2 regions of the Cellvibrio fontiphilus genome follow, and region 1 is predicted to be linked to the other one. Evidence: predicted binding sites of a transcription regulator. Region 1 holds the regulator's gene; the other holds the start of a gene.
What was found. Region 1 encodes PhoB, which activates phosphate uptake and scavenging genes when phosphate is short. Its sites were predicted from a motif close to TGTCATAAANNTGTAACA; they were not measured.

Region 2: the regulator PhoB is predicted to act here: its motif matches at 1,778-1,795, upstream of ACFODX_RS13165 (esterase-like activity of phytase family protein).

What each region holds. Positions count from the first base shown of each region.
Region 1 covers NZ_JBHRTF010000002.1:428,378-436,582, forward strand. Annotated here, with positions in the region: gene ACFODX_RS03695 (chorismate--pyruvate lyase family protein) at 1-428, shown strand, start outside; gene ubiA (4-hydroxybenzoate octaprenyltransferase) at 522-1,445, shown strand; gene phoB (phosphate regulon transcriptional regulator PhoB) at 1,575-2,273, shown strand; gene phoR (phosphate regulon sensor histidine kinase PhoR) at 2,421-3,704, shown strand; gene ACFODX_RS03715 (lytic polysaccharide monooxygenase) at 3,936-5,132, shown strand; gene ACFODX_RS03720 (ABC transporter transmembrane domain-containing protein) at 5,262-7,016, opposite strand; gene ACFODX_RS03725 (cold-shock protein) at 7,214-7,423, opposite strand; gene ACFODX_RS03730 (hypothetical protein) at 7,682-8,113, shown strand.
Region 2 covers NZ_JBHRTF010000004.1:1,062,111-1,070,315, reverse strand. Annotated here, with positions in the region: gene ACFODX_RS13165 (esterase-like activity of phytase family protein) at 1-1,719, opposite strand, end outside; gene ACFODX_RS13160 (NAD(P)/FAD-dependent oxidoreductase) at 1,932-3,551, shown strand; gene ACFODX_RS13155 (TrmH family RNA methyltransferase) at 3,557-4,285, shown strand; gene ACFODX_RS13150 (alpha/beta hydrolase) at 4,322-5,188, opposite strand; gene ACFODX_RS13145 (polysaccharide deacetylase family protein) at 5,212-6,132, opposite strand; gene ACFODX_RS13140 (acyltransferase family protein) at 6,259-7,476, opposite strand; gene ACFODX_RS13135 (CIA30 family protein) at 7,508-8,107, opposite strand.

The sequences.
Region 1 (8,205 bases):
TGCGCCAGCAACTCGCCTTACCCAGCCGCGATGAGCAGCAAGCCTTGGGCATGAAACGCCCCGCTCGCGCCCTGATTCGCGAGGTAATCCTGCGCGGCCACCACCAACCCTGGGTGTTCGCCCGCAGTGTACTGCCGCTCTCCAGCCTCAGCGGCAAGCTGCGCCATTTGCGCAAACAGCGCAATCGGCCCTTGGGGGCATTTTTGTTCAGTCAGCCACAACTGGTGCGCAGCCCCATTGCGGTGGCGAGCTTTAATGCTGATGATGCGTACCTACCACCCGGGATCGCCTGTTCCACTCCGCTCTGGGGGCGCCGTTCGGTATTTGCACTGGATGGCAAACCGCTGCTGGTCAGTGAAGTTTTTTTGCCCGCTTTTTGCGATCAATTACGCTCCAACGATTCCCGATCACCAATCACAACAGACTGATATCGGCCTATGAACAGCCCTAAATCTTCCCGCCGGCCCACCAAAGCCGCCCCAGCCCAGCCAGTTGATAAAGCGGCGCTTGCGGCCAAACCGATGCAGCCCCAAAAGAACCGCACTAAAGTCGTTAAAAGTCGCGAAATTGGCGGCCTTGTCGCCAAAATCCAGCAAAAGGCACCAATTTACTGGCGCCTGATGCGCATGGATCGCCCCATAGGAACGCTGCTACTGCTCTGGCCGACCTTGTGGAGCCTGTGGCTGGCTGCCAAGGGTATGCCGCGTTTGGAAAACCTGGTGATTTTTACCCTGGGTGTGATTGTGATGCGCTCTGCCGGCTGTGTGATCAACGACTTTGCCGACCGCAAGATTGACGGCAGTGTGCAGCGCACCAAAAACCGTCCGCTGGCAACGGGCGCAGTGTCCAGCCGCGAGGCGTTTGGTTTGTTTATCGGCCTGTGTTTGGTCGCATTTGCACTGGTATTAATGACTGACCCGCTCACCATCAAACTGTCGGTTGGCGGCCTGCTGCTCGCCTTTTGCTACCCCTTTATGAAGCGTCACACCCACCTGCCACAGGTGGTGTTAGGGGCTGCATTTGCCTGGGGCATCCCCATGGCGTTTGCCGCCGAAGCGGGCGCGCTGCATGAAAATATCTGGCTGGTGTATTTGGCGGTAGTGCTCTGGACGGTTGCCTACGACACCTTTTACGCCATGGTGGACAGGGATGACGACCTGAAAATCGGGGTTAAATCCACTGCGATTTTATTTGGAGAACAGGATCGTTTGATGACCGGCATACTGCAGGGTTTAACTCTGTATGCGCTGCTACTGGTGGGCAATCGTTTTGAGCTGGGACTCTACTATTATTTGGGTTTGGCGGTAGCGGCAGCGCTGTTTATCTATCAACAATGGCTGATTCGCTTTCGCAACCGCGATGCCTGCTTCAAGGCCTTTTTAAATAACAACTGGGTTGGTGTTGCAATATTTGCCGGTTTGGTCGCCGATTATTCGCTGAAATAAACCGCTCAGGGGCTCGACGCTGGAATTTTCAGACTTGTCATAAATATGTAACACTGAGCTTATTAAATAAGCTGCAACAATAGCTTCATGAACCGTGAAGCCTACCGTAGCTTTATTAGGCAGAAGATTATGACTGGTCGCAAAATCCTTATCGTCGACGATGAATCCGCTATTCGCGATATGTTGCGTGTAGCGCTGGAAATGGCTGAATACCAGGTGCTGGAAGCCAGCAATGCGCAAGACGCCCACGGCCTGATTATCGATGAAAAACCCGACCTGATTCTGCTGGATTGGATGATGCCCGGCACCAGTGGTATCGAACTGGCGCGCCGCCTCAAGCGCGATGAAGTCACCGCCAATACCCCCATCATCATGCTCACCGCCAAAGGCGAGGAAGATAACAAGATCCAGGGCTTGGAAGTAGGCGCCGACGATTACATCACCAAACCCTTCTCCCCGCGTGAGCTGGTCGCCCGTTTAAAGGCGGTACTGCGCCGCGCCGACCCGCAGATTACCGCCGCGCCGATTACCGTGCAGGGCCTGTGCCTTGACCCTGCAAGCCACCGGGTCACCATCAATGACCAGTCTGTGGATATGGGCCCTACCGAATACCGCTTGCTGGAGTTTTTTCTCACCCACCAGGAAAGAGCCTATACTCGCAGCCAATTGCTGGATCACGTCTGGGGCGGCAATGTCTATGTGGAGGAGCGCACGGTGGACGTGCATATCCGCCGCCTGCGCAAAGCCCTGACCATCGACGGTCACGAAGACCTGATCCAGACTGTGCGCGGAACAGGCTATCGTTTTTCTACTCGCATCGAAGCCTGATTGTATCAAGTTGCAAGTTTTCGGGAGCGGGCAAGCCTGAGCGACAATCGGAGACAGGATGTCGACGATTAGCCCCCATGGATGGGTTTATGGCGTGTCGCGCAGGCTTGCCCGCTACCGAAAACGGATCGACACTGAGAGGCACTCTTGTTAAAAGGTTTTAGCGCTGAGCTGCAGCGCATTCTGATTATTCTCGCCATCTGCAGCCTGATTGGGTTTTTTAGCGACAATTACGCCCTGTGGATGTTGCTGGGCTGCGGCGTTTACATCCTGTGGATGCTCTGGCAAATGCGTCGCCTTAACCAATGGCTGCTCAAGCGCGAGAGCGAACACCCACCCGAAGCCAGCGGTATTTGGGGGCAGGTGTTCGACAATATCTACCAGCTGCAGCGCGACCAACGCATCGAAAAAGACAACCTGCAAGCCGTTATCAAACGCATCCAGGAAATCAGCTCCGCACTCAAAGACGGCCTGATTATTTTGGACGCGCGCGGTTGCCTGGATTTTTGGAACCCCGCAGCGCACCGCATGCTCGCGCTCAATACCAAAGACCAGGGCCAATCGGTGATCAACTTTATCCGCCACCCCAAGTTTGTCGCCTACTTTGAAGAGGGTAATTACGGCGAGCCGCTGGAAATTCCATCGCCGCGTTTTTCCTCCAAACACTTGCAGTTCCAAATCACGCCCTTCGGCAAAATGGAGCGTTTGATTGTGGTGCGCGATGTCACCCAGCTGCACAATCTGGAAAAAATGCGCCAGGATTTTATCGCCAACGTCTCCCACGAATTGCGCACGCCACTCACCGTGATTAACGGTTATGTAGAAACCCTCGCCGATAACAACACTACGCCGAGCTGGAATAAACCCCTGCAACAAATGCTGCAGCAGGCCAAACGTATGTCGCTGCTGATTAACGATTTACTGGTGCTGTCCAAACTGGAAACCACCGAGGCAGGGCACAACCACAAACCCATTAATATTGAACAGCTGTTGGCCGTTGTTAAAAGCGAGGCCGATGTGCTGGGCAAGGAGAAAAACCAACAGCTCACCCTGGTGTGTAACAACACCACCAAACCCCTGCTACTGCAGGGCAATGAAAAGGAATTGCACAGCGCCTTTTCCAATCTGGTGATTAACGCCATCAAATACACCCAAGCCGAGGGGCGGATCAGTATCTTGCTGTGGCAGGATCAAAAACACGTCTATGTATCGGTCAGCGATAACGGCCCGGGCATAGAGGCCCAGCATATTCCGCGCCTGACCGAGCGTTTTTATCGCGTGGATGCCAGCCGCAATAGCGGCACTGGCGGCACTGGTTTGGGCCTTGCCATAGTTAAACACGTATTGATGCGCCACTACGCCGAATTAAAAATCACCAGTGAACCGGGTAAAGGCAGTATGTTTATTTGTGTTTTTGCGCTGCCGCAATAAACCTGCAGCGCACTTTTTGTGACTGGCTTCTGCATATAACCAAAATTCGAACCTGCTACCCAAAGTCCTACCGTTTTGACCAAAAGTCGGACTCGTCAAATACAACGTTGTCATTTTAGACTCGCTGCTGTTGCATCGTTTTGCATTGCCTGTGCGCATGCAGATGCACTGATGTTGCCGCGCCACCCGAGTGGCACCGGTATCACCTTTAATCCCAGCAGGAGACCTAGAGTGAACAAGATCAATAAGTGGCACTCACATCTCAACCTGAAAAGTTGTGGTGTATCCGCCCTAATCATCAGCCTCAGTTCGTTGTTTGCCGTCAGCCAAGCCAATGCTCACGGTTTTGTGTCATCGCCCAAAAGCCGTGTGATCCAATGTAAGGAAAACGGTATCGAAAACCCCACCCACCCGGCATGTATCGCCGCCAAAGCAGCGGGTAACGGCGGTTTGTATACGCCGCAGGAAGTGGCCGTGGGCGGTGTGCGCGATAACCATGAGTTTTTTATCCCGGACGGCCGCCTCTGTAGCGCCAACCGCGCCAACCTGTTTGGTATGGATTTGGCCCGCACTGACTGGCCAGCCACCAATGTGTCTGCCGGCCCGCTGCAATTTGTATGGACCAATACCGCGGCGCACAAAACCATGTACTTCCGCTATTACATCACCCGCGAAGGTTACAACCACGCCCAACCGCTGCGCTGGTCTGACCTCGAGTTAATTTACGATTCTGGCAAAGAGCCAGCTGAAGCGACTTCACTGCACACTGTGCCCATGCCACCGCGCACCGGTCGCCATATTGTGTACAGCATTTGGCAGCGCGACTGGGAATTGGATGCAGCCGAAGGTTTCTACCAATGTATCGATGTGAACTATGGTGGCAGCAGCAACTCCTCAGCAGCGTCCTCTACGCCGAGTTCTGTACCCAGCTCATCCGTTGGGTCAGTGGCCAGCTCATCGCTCGCCTCCAGTGTGTCAAACAACACCTGTGCCGGTCTGGGGATTTGGAATCCAACCATCGCCTACCAAAACCCAACCCAAATCCAACACAACGGCAGACGCTATCAGGCTAACTATTGGACCCAGGGCAATAACCCCGCAACCAACAATGGCCAATACAACTTCTGGCTGGATTTGGGCGCCTGTGTTGGCGGTGTGACCTCGTCATCCTCTTCAGTGGCGTCAGTTGCACCCAGCTCTTCCAGCGTCAGCAGCCAAGCGGCATCTTCATCTTCAGTCGCAACCGGCAACTGCAGCTCACCGGCCTACGTTAATGGCGCCACCTACACCACCGGTGCCTTGGTACAAAACGGCGGCAGTGAATACAGCTGTACCGTGGCTGGCTGGTGTACTGTCGGCGGGCCTTACGCACCGGGCACTGGCTGGGCCTGGCAAAATGCCTGGTCGCTGGTTCGCAGCTGTCAATAACAGCGTCGCCGCTGTCGATAACAGCAGCTAGCGCCAGCCGGAAACGTCCTGCAAGTCTGTTCCGGCTGGTGCGGTAAATAAAGCAAAACGGCCACTGTCTCCAGTGGCCGTTTTGTTTGGGTTAACCGGCTATTGCTCGCTATTTGATTCGCTCTGGAACTGCAAACGCGCCAGTTGCTGATAGAGTTCGCTGTGGGCAAGCAGCTCATTGTGGGTGCCGGTGGCGACAATACGCCCCGCTTGTAACACCAGTATGCGATCCGCATTCACCACGGTGGAGAGGCGATGGGCAATCATAATGGTGGTGCGATTTTGCATCAGTCGCTCCAATGCCTGCTGCACCATCTGTTCACTGTTGGAATCCAAGGCACTGGTCGCCTCATCCAATAATAAAATCGGACGATCCGCCAATATCGCCCTGGCAATGGCGATACGCTGCTTCTGACCGCCGGATAAACGCAGGCCACGCTCACCCAAATCGGTATCCAGCCCCTCGGGCAACTGCTGGATAAACTCCATCGCAAAGGCTGCTTCGCAGGCGGCAATCACCTGTTCATCACTCGCCTCAGGCCGGGCATAACGCAGGTTATCGCGCACACTGGCGGCAAAAATCACCGGATCTTGGGGCACCAGGGCGATGCGCGCACGCAGCGCTTGCAGGTCAGCGGCTTTAAGGTCAACACCATCGAGCAGCACACTGCCACCAAGAGGATCGTAAAAGCGCTGCAACAATTGGAATAAGGTGCTTTTGCCCGCTCCCGAAGGCCCCACCAGCGCCACTTTTTCACCCGGATTTACGCGCAGATTAAACCCCTTGAAGATCGGTGTATCCGGGCGCGATGGATAGGCGAAATAGACATCGCGCAGCTCCACCAAGCCGGCCGCTGGCGGCAAAGGTATTGGATGAGCAGGCAGCGGCAGGCTAGACTGGGTGGTCAATAACTCCACCAATCGCTCAGTCGCACCGGCAGCGCGCTGCAAGTCGCCAATCACTTCCGAGATAGTGCCCATAGCGCTGGCGACAATCACCGCGTAAAAGATAGAAGCTGAAAGTTCACCGGCACTGATACGCCCGGCCAACACATCATGGCCGCCCACCCATAAAATCAGCGCCACTGCACTAAATACCAAGGTAATCACCGCCACTACCAGAAACGCCCGCTGTTGCACACGCTTGATGCCGGTGGCGAAGGTTGCCTCCACTCGCTGGTTGAAAGCCGCGGCCGCGGCCGACTCATGGCCATAGGCCTGCACCGTGCGGATTTCGTGGATCACCTCGTCGGTATAGGCGCCTACATGGGCAACCGAATCCTGACTGGCGCGCGCAAGGGTTCGCACCCGGCGACCAAAGGCGATAATGGGCACCAAAACAAAGGGAATCGCCACCAATACCAGCGCGGTCAGCTTGAGGCTGGTAACCGCCAACATCACCAATCCCCCCAGCAACAAAAGTGCATTGCGCAGCGCCATAGATACGCTGGAGCCAATAACGGTTTCCAATTGTGTGGTGTCGTTGGTGAGGCGTGAAAGCACATCGCCCGTGCGATTTTGCTCAAAAAAAACCGGTGACAAACTCAACAGGTGGGCAAACACCCGGCGGCGCAAATCGGCGGTGATGCGCTCACCCAACCAGGAAACCAGATAAAACCGCGCATAGGTGGCGAGCGACATAAGCACAATTACCAACAGCAGCCCCAGTAACGCCAGATTCAGGAGTTCCGGGCTACCCGCGACAAACCCTTTGTCGATCACCTGCTTCAGGCCCTGCCCAATCAGCAATACACAGCCGGCGGCAACCACCAGGGCAACCAAAGCCGCTGCGATACGGGCTTTATAGGGGCTGAGCAAGTCCAGCAAAATCTGGCGACGCGTTAAACCGGGCATAGGAGTTTCCTGCGGCAGGGACGGATCAGCAGGATGTTGGGGAGGGCAACGCAAAAACAAGCAATCGGGTCAGGCTGATGACCTTTGTCAGCCATCAAACAACCTGCAACATGGGAGAAAATCAGTAATCTGCAGGCAATAAAAAAGGCGAGATTTGCATCTCGCCTTTTTAATCACACTTCTAAATCCGTAAGGAATTAGATAGCGGTGATGTTTTCAGCCTGTGGGCCTTTTTGGCCTTGGGTCACAGTGAAGCTAACTTTTTGGCCTTCAGCCAGGGTTTTGAAGCCTGAACCAGAAATAGCAGAGAAGTGAGCGAAAACATCTGGACCAGATTCTTGTTCGATGAAACCGAAACCTTTAGCTTCGTTGAACCATTTTACAGTGCCAGTAGTAGTTTTAGACATAGTGTTACCTATTAATACAAAAGTAAGGATTACCCCGAGGGGCGATTGTGCTGGAAATGTGGGAATTACTTATGTAAACAGGCCAAAATTCTATTACTGGAACTTCGAAATGTGGTGCATAAATATTAGACGTACTTTCAAGCTGGAACCCAGTCTACACGCGTTTCCACCAAAGTCAATGATTTAACTTTTGCCGGGCAAACACTGCGGATTTGCCGCCAAGGCTATACTGCGCAGCTGAATTTACCGGAGGATTTTATGCAAAGAGCACGAGTGAAAAAAACATTCTTCGCCGCCATAGCAACAATGCTTAGCACTGCGCTAATGGCGCAAACCAACAGCTTTACCCTGAGCGATTGGCCCGCCACCGCCGCACCACTCAAACCCACCTATGTCAAAGCCATCATGGAACAGGCGGGTATTCACGGCGTAACCTTCACCCGCGATGCCAGCTTCTATGTGAGCGAATTGGATAAATTTGCCCAGCTCGCACAAGACAAGAATTATCGCCCCTACCTGAAAACCCCGGTTGCACAAAACCTCGCAACCCTTGCGGTAGTGCACTGCGATTGGCACAACGGTGTCGCGCCCCGGGACTTTGCGCAAAAGTATTTAGGCAAGGAACAGTTAGCGCTGTTGCAGTCTCATTACCCCGATGCCATTGCCAAATTGCAAAACAATTGTGAATGATGGCGGTGATTGATCGAAAAATTGGTTGAATCTGTTTTATGGTGCAGGCTCTTAATGAAGAGCCTCGCACATTAGTATGTGATGAGTTTTCA
Region 2 (8,205 bases), on a different contig from region 1:
GACAATCAGCGCTGGCTTGGTACTGATATCCACCACAAAAATTCTATTCTGACCGAAGAAGCTATCTTCAATGGAATAGAGAATATCGGGGTTATTCATGTCATTGGTCAACGCCGATAAAGCACTCCAGGGAATTGGGTTGCCGTCCGGGCGATTTACGGATTGCACGGTTGGATAAGCTGCCGGTTGTTGGTTGTAACTGTAAATATTCAAACCCGCGCGAATGGCTGCACTGCGTGTGTCATTCTCAGAGGCGACAACATATAAATTGCGCGCGGGAATTGCCAAACCACCTTCAGGTGCGGCACTGGCAGGCAATACTTGTTTGAATACCGGTTTAGTGGGGTCAGCCACATCGTAAACAAAAATCACACTGGAGCGCTCGGAGTTAACAAACAAATAACGGTTGCCACCGAACACACCCATTTCAATATTTTCTGGCTCATTACCTTTGGCATCTGAGCGACGATCTTGATAATGACCAAAGCGAATTGCCATATCATCCAGTGCTGAACCGGAATCCCAAATAACCTCACCCTGTTTATTAAACACGGTGAAACCACGGCTGCCGCCATTTAAATCACCTTCGTTTGCAGTGGCAAAATAATCCTTATTAATCCAGGTTACGCCATCGGGTTCACGCAGCTGTGCTGTTTTTACTTCGACGGGTTTAATTAACGCAGGGCGATTATCAGTGAGGTCTACATTTACCAGATCTACAGCGCCTGCCGTAAAGTGATTTGTAACACTAGCCGTCGCCAAATCAACTAACGCAATATGGTTATTTTCTTGCAAGGTTACTACAGCAATATTATCGGTGTTGATATCGACAAATTCTGGCTCAGGGTCAGCGGCGTACAAACTGGCAATACCGGTTAAATTCACATCGCGCATAGTCCAGTCAACGGGGCTGGCTGCACTCAGGTCAACCACAATTAATTTGCCGGCTGGCAACTGTGGTGGCAAGCCATTATTCAGGTCTTCATCGCGTTGGTTTTCAATCACAATGGCGGCATATTTGCCATCCGGGCTGATGGCTACCGAATCTGGCTGACCACCAATACTGCGGCGATGAACAATCGTTTGAGTTGCAATATCGACAACAACAAAATCGCCAGAGGCATTAATAAAATCAGCAGAAGTATCTACCGCAATTAACGCATAACCGCCTTTCACTGCAATCGATGTGGGCTCACCACCCATAGCCAACACACCTCTTGCCAAAGGTGCACTGAGCTGGCTGATATCAGTAAAACCAATTTGCTCTTTGAGCGCGTCGGTATAAATCAAGGTCATGCCGTCAGTGCTCGCAGCAACAATTTCTGCAGCGGTTTCATCACTGGTATTGCAAGTCGCGCTGATTTGTAAACACACGGGAAAGGTGGCTACACGATTAAAATTCATTGCACTATTCACCAGCGTTTTTTCACACTGATAGCTAGTTTGATTCACTTCTGTAGGTTGCAAAGTGTTATCGCTGTTGACATCAATACCGGTTTCAATTTTTATGCCGCCCGCAAAACACTGACTATCACCAGCAACTAACCGGGTTTGTGCAATCAGGCTGGTTTTACCATCTGCGCCATTTGCACCATTACTGCCATTGCTACCGTTGCTGCCATTAGTACCGTTTTTACCATCGTCACCACCACAGCCAACCATTAGCATGGGTAAGCTGGCAATAACTGCCAGCGAGAGTACTTTCTTTGCAAATTGCATGGACTGATCCTTTAAGGTCGAATGAGAAGACAATCAGCCCGCAAGAATGGTTGTGGCTTATGACTAATTAATGGCAAGTTCATGAAGCTTTGGTGACAAAAAATGCAGCTCAATCGGTGTGCTCATCTGGCAGCCCTGCACCAAGCCGCGTAAAATGCCTCATTTCCCAGTCTTTCATCCTTTTGCCGGAAAGTTACCGGCCAGGAGCCATCATGATCCGTATTACCGAACTGCAACTGCCGCTCGATCACCCCGCAGAAGCACTGCGCGCTGCCATCGTCAAACGCCTGAAAATCAAAGATACCGATTTGCTGGATTTCACCGTATTTAAACGCAGCTACGATGCGCGCAAAAAAAACAGCGAAATCACCTTTGTTTATATCATCGACCTGCAAGCAAATAATGAGGAAAAAATTCTCAGCCGTTTTGCCGATGATAAAAATATTCGCCCCGCACCAGACACCAACTATTATCCCGTTGCACAAGCGCCCGCGGATTTAACCGAACGCCCACTAGTGATAGGTTTTGGCCCCTGCGGTTTATTTGCCGCACTGACTCTTGCGCAAATGGGTTTTAAACCGATTGTGTTAGAACGCGGTAAGGATGTACGCAAACGCACCAAAGACACCTGGGCACTCTGGCGCAATAAAGTATTAACGCCCGAATCCAACGTGCAATTTGGTGAAGGTGGTGCGGGTTTATTTTCTGATGGCAAACTCTACAGCCAAATTAAAGACCCGAAATTTTATGGCCGCAAAGTCATGCACGAATTTGTGCGTGCCGGTGCGCCAGAAGAGATTATGTATGTAAGCAAACCGCACATAGGTACCTTTCGCTTGACCGGCGTGGTATCCACCATGCGCGAAGAAATTAAAGCACTGGGTGGTGAAGTGCGGTTTGAAAGTAAAGTGACCGACTTTATTATTGAAAATGGCCGCATTGAAGGTGTGGTATTGGCGAGTGGCGAAACACTGCGCAGCCGTTATGTAGTGCTTGCACTTGGTCATAGCTCGCGCGATACCTTCCGCAAAATTCACGAGCGCGGTGTATTTATTGAAGCCAAACCCTTCGCAGTGGGCTTCCGTATTGAACACCCACAATCTTTAATTGATAACGCTCGCCTCGGTAAGTATGCCGGTCACCCCGAATTAGGCGCAGCGGATTATAAATTGGTGTACCACGCAAACAATGGCCGCGCGGTGTACAGTTTTTGTATGTGCCCCGGCGGCACCGTAGTCGCCGCCACCTCCGAACCTAACCGCGTTGTCACCAACGGCATGAGCCAGTATTCACGCAACGAGCGCAATGCTAACGCGGGCATTGTGGTGGGAATTGAACCAGAAAAAGATTTCCCCGGCGGCCCGCTCGCGGGGGTCGAACTGCAGGAAAAATTGGAATCGCGCGCATTTGAATTGGGTGGACATGATTACTGCGCACCGGGGCAATTGGTGGGCGATTTTATTCGCGGCAAGCCATCAAGCGAATTTGGTGAAGTAGAACCCTCTTACAAACCCGGTGTAAAACTGGGCGATTTAGCACCGTCCCTGCCCGATTATGTGATTGAGGCGATTCGCGAAGCGCTGCCAGAATTCGGTAAACAAATTCGCGGTTTTGATCGCGATGATGCCGTCTTAACCGGCATTGAAACCCGCACCTCATCCCCGGTGCGCATTACGCGCAATCACGAATCGCTACAAAGTTTAAATACGCGCGGTTTGTATCCTGCCGGTGAAGGCGCTGGTTATGCGGGGGGAATTTTATCGGCGGGAGTGGATGGTATTAAAGTCGCTGAAGCTGTCGCAAAAGCCATGCTCGCTGATCTGCAAGGTTAATCGCCATGTCATTAAAACTGGATGAAGCCAAAAAACTCCACCACAAAAAATACCGTACCGAATTCGGTTATTTTTTGGTGGAGGGTGAACATTTAATTCTGGAATTGGAAAAAGCGGCTGCGATTAATCCGGCGCTGAACCACTGCGAATTATTTGTGACCGAACAGTTCAAGGATTTTCCGAGCCAGTTTAAAAAACATCTGGTCAGCGAAAAACACATGGCGCAGTTGTCCGACACCAAAACGCCGCAAGGGATTATCGCTGTAGCGCCCCTACTGAATAACACAGGCACTCAAACAGCCAACGAAAAAATTATTTACCTCTATGAAGTACAAGACCCCGGCAATTTAGGCACCATTTTGCGCAGCCTCGCCTGGTTCGGCAACTTTCGCTGCCTGCTCAGCCCTGGCTCGGTTGATCCTTACAACCCCAAAGTGGTTCGCTCCAGTATGGGCGCGATTTTTCATGTGCCGATTGAATTGGATGTACCTGTCGAATCACTGGCTGAACGATTCACATCTATCGCCACACTGGATATGAACGGAAAAGCATTGAGTGATAAGAGTTTTAAAAATTTTGACTGCTACCTGTTTGGCAATGAAGCGCGCGGTGTACCGCGTGAGGCACTGCAGGCGATGAATGCACAAGCGTTTACTATTGCAGGCTGCGGGGCGATTGAATCGCTGAATTTAGCTTCAGCGGTGAATATGTGTGTGTATGAGTTAAAAAGATAATTGCGGCAGCTGCAATAGCAGCCGCAATCAGGAATATTATTTTTCCAAGGGCAAGGTTGCCATCAATCCCTTGGAGAGCAAACCGGGAAAAACACTGTGATGGCTTTCCCCTTGCAATACTTCAACACGCAAATTAAATCCCTCATAGTTGCGTGAGCGCAATTGTTTTTCCATCGCCAATAAATCAGTCACCATTGGGTAGTAATCATTTTCAAGTGATCCAACGAACATAGCGACGTTAACTGGTAGACGGTTATGGTTTTTGGCAAAGGCTTGTTCAAGGCTAAACATAACGCGATTGTCATACCACAGGGATGGGCTGCCAATAATGTAATCAGTAAACAAGTGTGGCTTTTTAAATAAAATATAAGTGCCGAGCAACCCGCCGTAAGAATGCCCAACAAAAACCCTTTTGTTTGAATCAATGCGATATTTTTTCTGCAATAAAGGGATTACCTGACTTTCAATAAAATCAACATACTCTTTGGCGTGACCAGACGCCTTACGAGCCGGGCTCGAACTCCCGTTTTTATCTGTCGGTGAAAATGTAGGTGTGTAATCGCGTGTACGGCTCAGCATACGATCATCACCTTTGGAGTAGGAAATACCCACCACAATCGCTTCCTTAACAACAGCTCCTCCCATTAATGCCATAGCACCATTGGTAATCGGAAAAGCCCAGCTAGTATCATTAACAATGATTAACGGGTAAGCCGTTTTTGTATCCGGATATGACTTGGGTAGCTGTACATAAAGTTCATAATCTTTATTGTTGCTATTCGCATGAATGTTAATAGTTTCATAGGCGGGATAACCAAATGGGGGTAGCTGGTTTGCATAACTGCCATTCATAAAAATAACAGCACCTAGCACCAGCAACGCAAAAGCTTTTTTGATAAACATGTTATTCCTTTATTTATGATCAATTATTGACTAACAATCACGCCTGCCTTAGCAAAAGCCTGATCCAAATATTGTTCATTTTCTGATGGATGACGTAGCTCAGCATCGGGAATGCCTTTGCTACTGGCAATAGCGGCAACCCTGCCCTGCTTATGCAAAGCAACTTGCGGAAAGCTTTTTGCGATAGGGTCTTTATAGGCTTGCTGGGGCGAAATAATTTTCCAGCCTTTGCTGCGCAAATGATTTACCAGATCGCCCACAAACAATGCCGCTGCATCATTTTCATGCAATAAAAGCACATGCCGTGGAGAGCGTTTTAATGTTTTTTTGGCAATAGCATCATAAAACTCAATAGAGTCATACAAACTATTCACATAAAAATCACGGGCTTTTTCATAATCAATGGTTTTCTTTTCTTCAGCAGCTTTGGTGATGAGCGAACTGATATACCAATCAAAATTATCGACAGTGACATAACCATCTTTATAGCCAAGCTCGGTCAGCAAAGCTTGCAACTGGCTAATGTCCGCCAGATCTTTTCCATAATGCAGATAAGGAAAACGGTGAAAGTTCAGTACATTTTTAAAGGGCTTTAGTGCTAAATGTGCTTTGTAGGCATCTTCAGCGTAGGCGTTTACGCCTATTTGACTTGCAGATTGATGGGAAAAGCTGTGGTTTGCCAAATGAAAGCCGGCATCCGCATATTGTGTTAAACGCTCTGTATTTTGGGAATCTATGTGGCCTGCTTTTACAAAGATCAATGCATCGGGTACGTCAGCCTTTTTTAATGCATCAATAATTTTTTGGGTTCGCTCGGCACCGGTCATTAATACTGAGTCAGGCGTGGGTGCATCATCAAAGGTCAATGCAATCTCACGGGCATTTGACATTGAGGTAACACAAATCAATATCAAACTGAACAACGACAAAAAACGCTTATCCATAAAAAATCCTGATTATTATGTGGTTAATCCTTTGGTGCCATCCAAAAGAGGGGGGTAGAAATAAGAGCAGATAGAAATAGTACAAGGTTTATCGACTATCATCCAACCCAATAGTTCAAACTCATTTTATATCGCTTCACGGCGATAGAACAAAAATCGCGGTTTGGAGGTTCCATTCAAAATAGCCCCAACGATTGTCGAGCGAATAAGTAAATCGTAAATCACAAGGGATATAACAACGGTCAATAGTGAAATGCTGGCAAGTTTTATCGACCAATGCCAAGGCAATTCAGCAAAAGTAATTTGCAGGAAGATAACAATTGGCAAATGGATTAAATAAAGCCAATAGGATGAATCGGCAAGGTAACGGATTGTTTTGCTCGGGCGATCCAAAAAGCGCCTGAATAAGCCAATCGTCAGTGCAACCAACAACCACATCATAATGGCATGACTGAACACAAAGCAGGCTTTCAACAGTGAGTAGTGAGGATGCGTGAGTTTTACCGAGAGATCGTAAATCACGCTTGTGATAATAATTCCGCTCACACAAAGTAAAAACTTACTCCATGTCAAACGAGAGAACTGTTCGATCAGCTTTGTTTGCCGATGCAACAACCACCCGAAAATAAAAAAAGCACCGTACACCAGCAATACCGGAATATTGGGAACCAGTGTTTTATCGGGCGTATCTACGCTCCAGTAATTCATAAACCACAAGCAAATGGCGGAGGGAATGGCGAGCGCAAATATTGCAAGCTGCGAATTGCACATCCATTTCATCGCACTATCACTCAATTGCACTACTTTTTGTTGTAGCGGATTATGTAGCGCTAGCAAATAACGCAAAACAAGAACAAGCGCGCTGATTAATAACAGATAATATAAAAACCATAGATGCGTGCCCACCAATAAGTCAGTTGGTAATTTTGCGAGGCTGGCAAAACCCGACTGGAGTCCAGCCAGAATATTAGCCTCGCCGCGCATGCTTTCGCCGCCGATAATCCAACCGGAAACAAGCAGTGGCCGCAGTAAAAACCAACCCACCACAAACGGTACAAGAATGCGAAAAAAACGCGAGCGCATGAAATTGCGCCCGCCTTGGTTATGAAAACTCATATGGCTGAAAAAGCCGGCAATCAGAAAAAATAATTCCATGCGAAATGAATGGGCGATCATGACAAACAGCGCAACAACAGAACTGGTTGATACATCCATGACTGCCCAGCCAATAAACATCGGCATAAACGACAGGCTTGCATGAAACACAATGCCTAGTATCAGCGCAAAGGCTCTGGCAGCGTCTAAATAATCCAACCGCTGGTTGTTAAGTATTGGTTTATTCATAAGATTGCCCAACATGATTACGTTGAATGAATTAATAAAAACTCACTTCATCGACTGCAAAATCAAAACTGCCTTTTGCCATGTCATAGGCGGTAATGCTGATGCTGTTGAGGGTTTTGGTATTGAGCGGAGTCTGTTCAGACCAACTGCGTTTCATTGAGCCAAATGGAATTTTAACTTCATGAAATTTACCGTCGGCAGCCACTACAATGAGCGCGACGTGATAGTCAAAATTGGTAATCTCCGTGCTGTTAGCAGACACGGAAAGATTCCCGCTATTCACTTTAATCAGCAGACGAACACCTTCAAAGGCGCTGCTGTCTTTGGGCGTTCCCTGCGCTTCAAGTGGCAAGGCAATACTCGCCCAACCCGGTTGTCCACGCGGGGGAATAATTTCGCCTTTTGTTGAGATCACACCTTTCACTATCTCTTGTTCGGTTTTTGTGTTGCCACCCGCCATAGTGTCATTCACAAAATAGCGCGGAAAACCCAAGCTGGTCTGCTGGGCATTGCTAAAATCATCGACAACCGGAGCCATACCTGATCCGAAGCTGATACTTGCAGATGCCAGTAACGTGGATAGTAATAAAGGTTGAATAAACATTAACGCGCTTGCCTTACGATTGTTCATGGGTGCTGCTCCATCCTGAGTGTTTTGCCCTGAGGCGCTACTGGAATTAACATGCTGTTAACATGCGTGGGTCAAACACAGCATTGCCGTGCCTACCA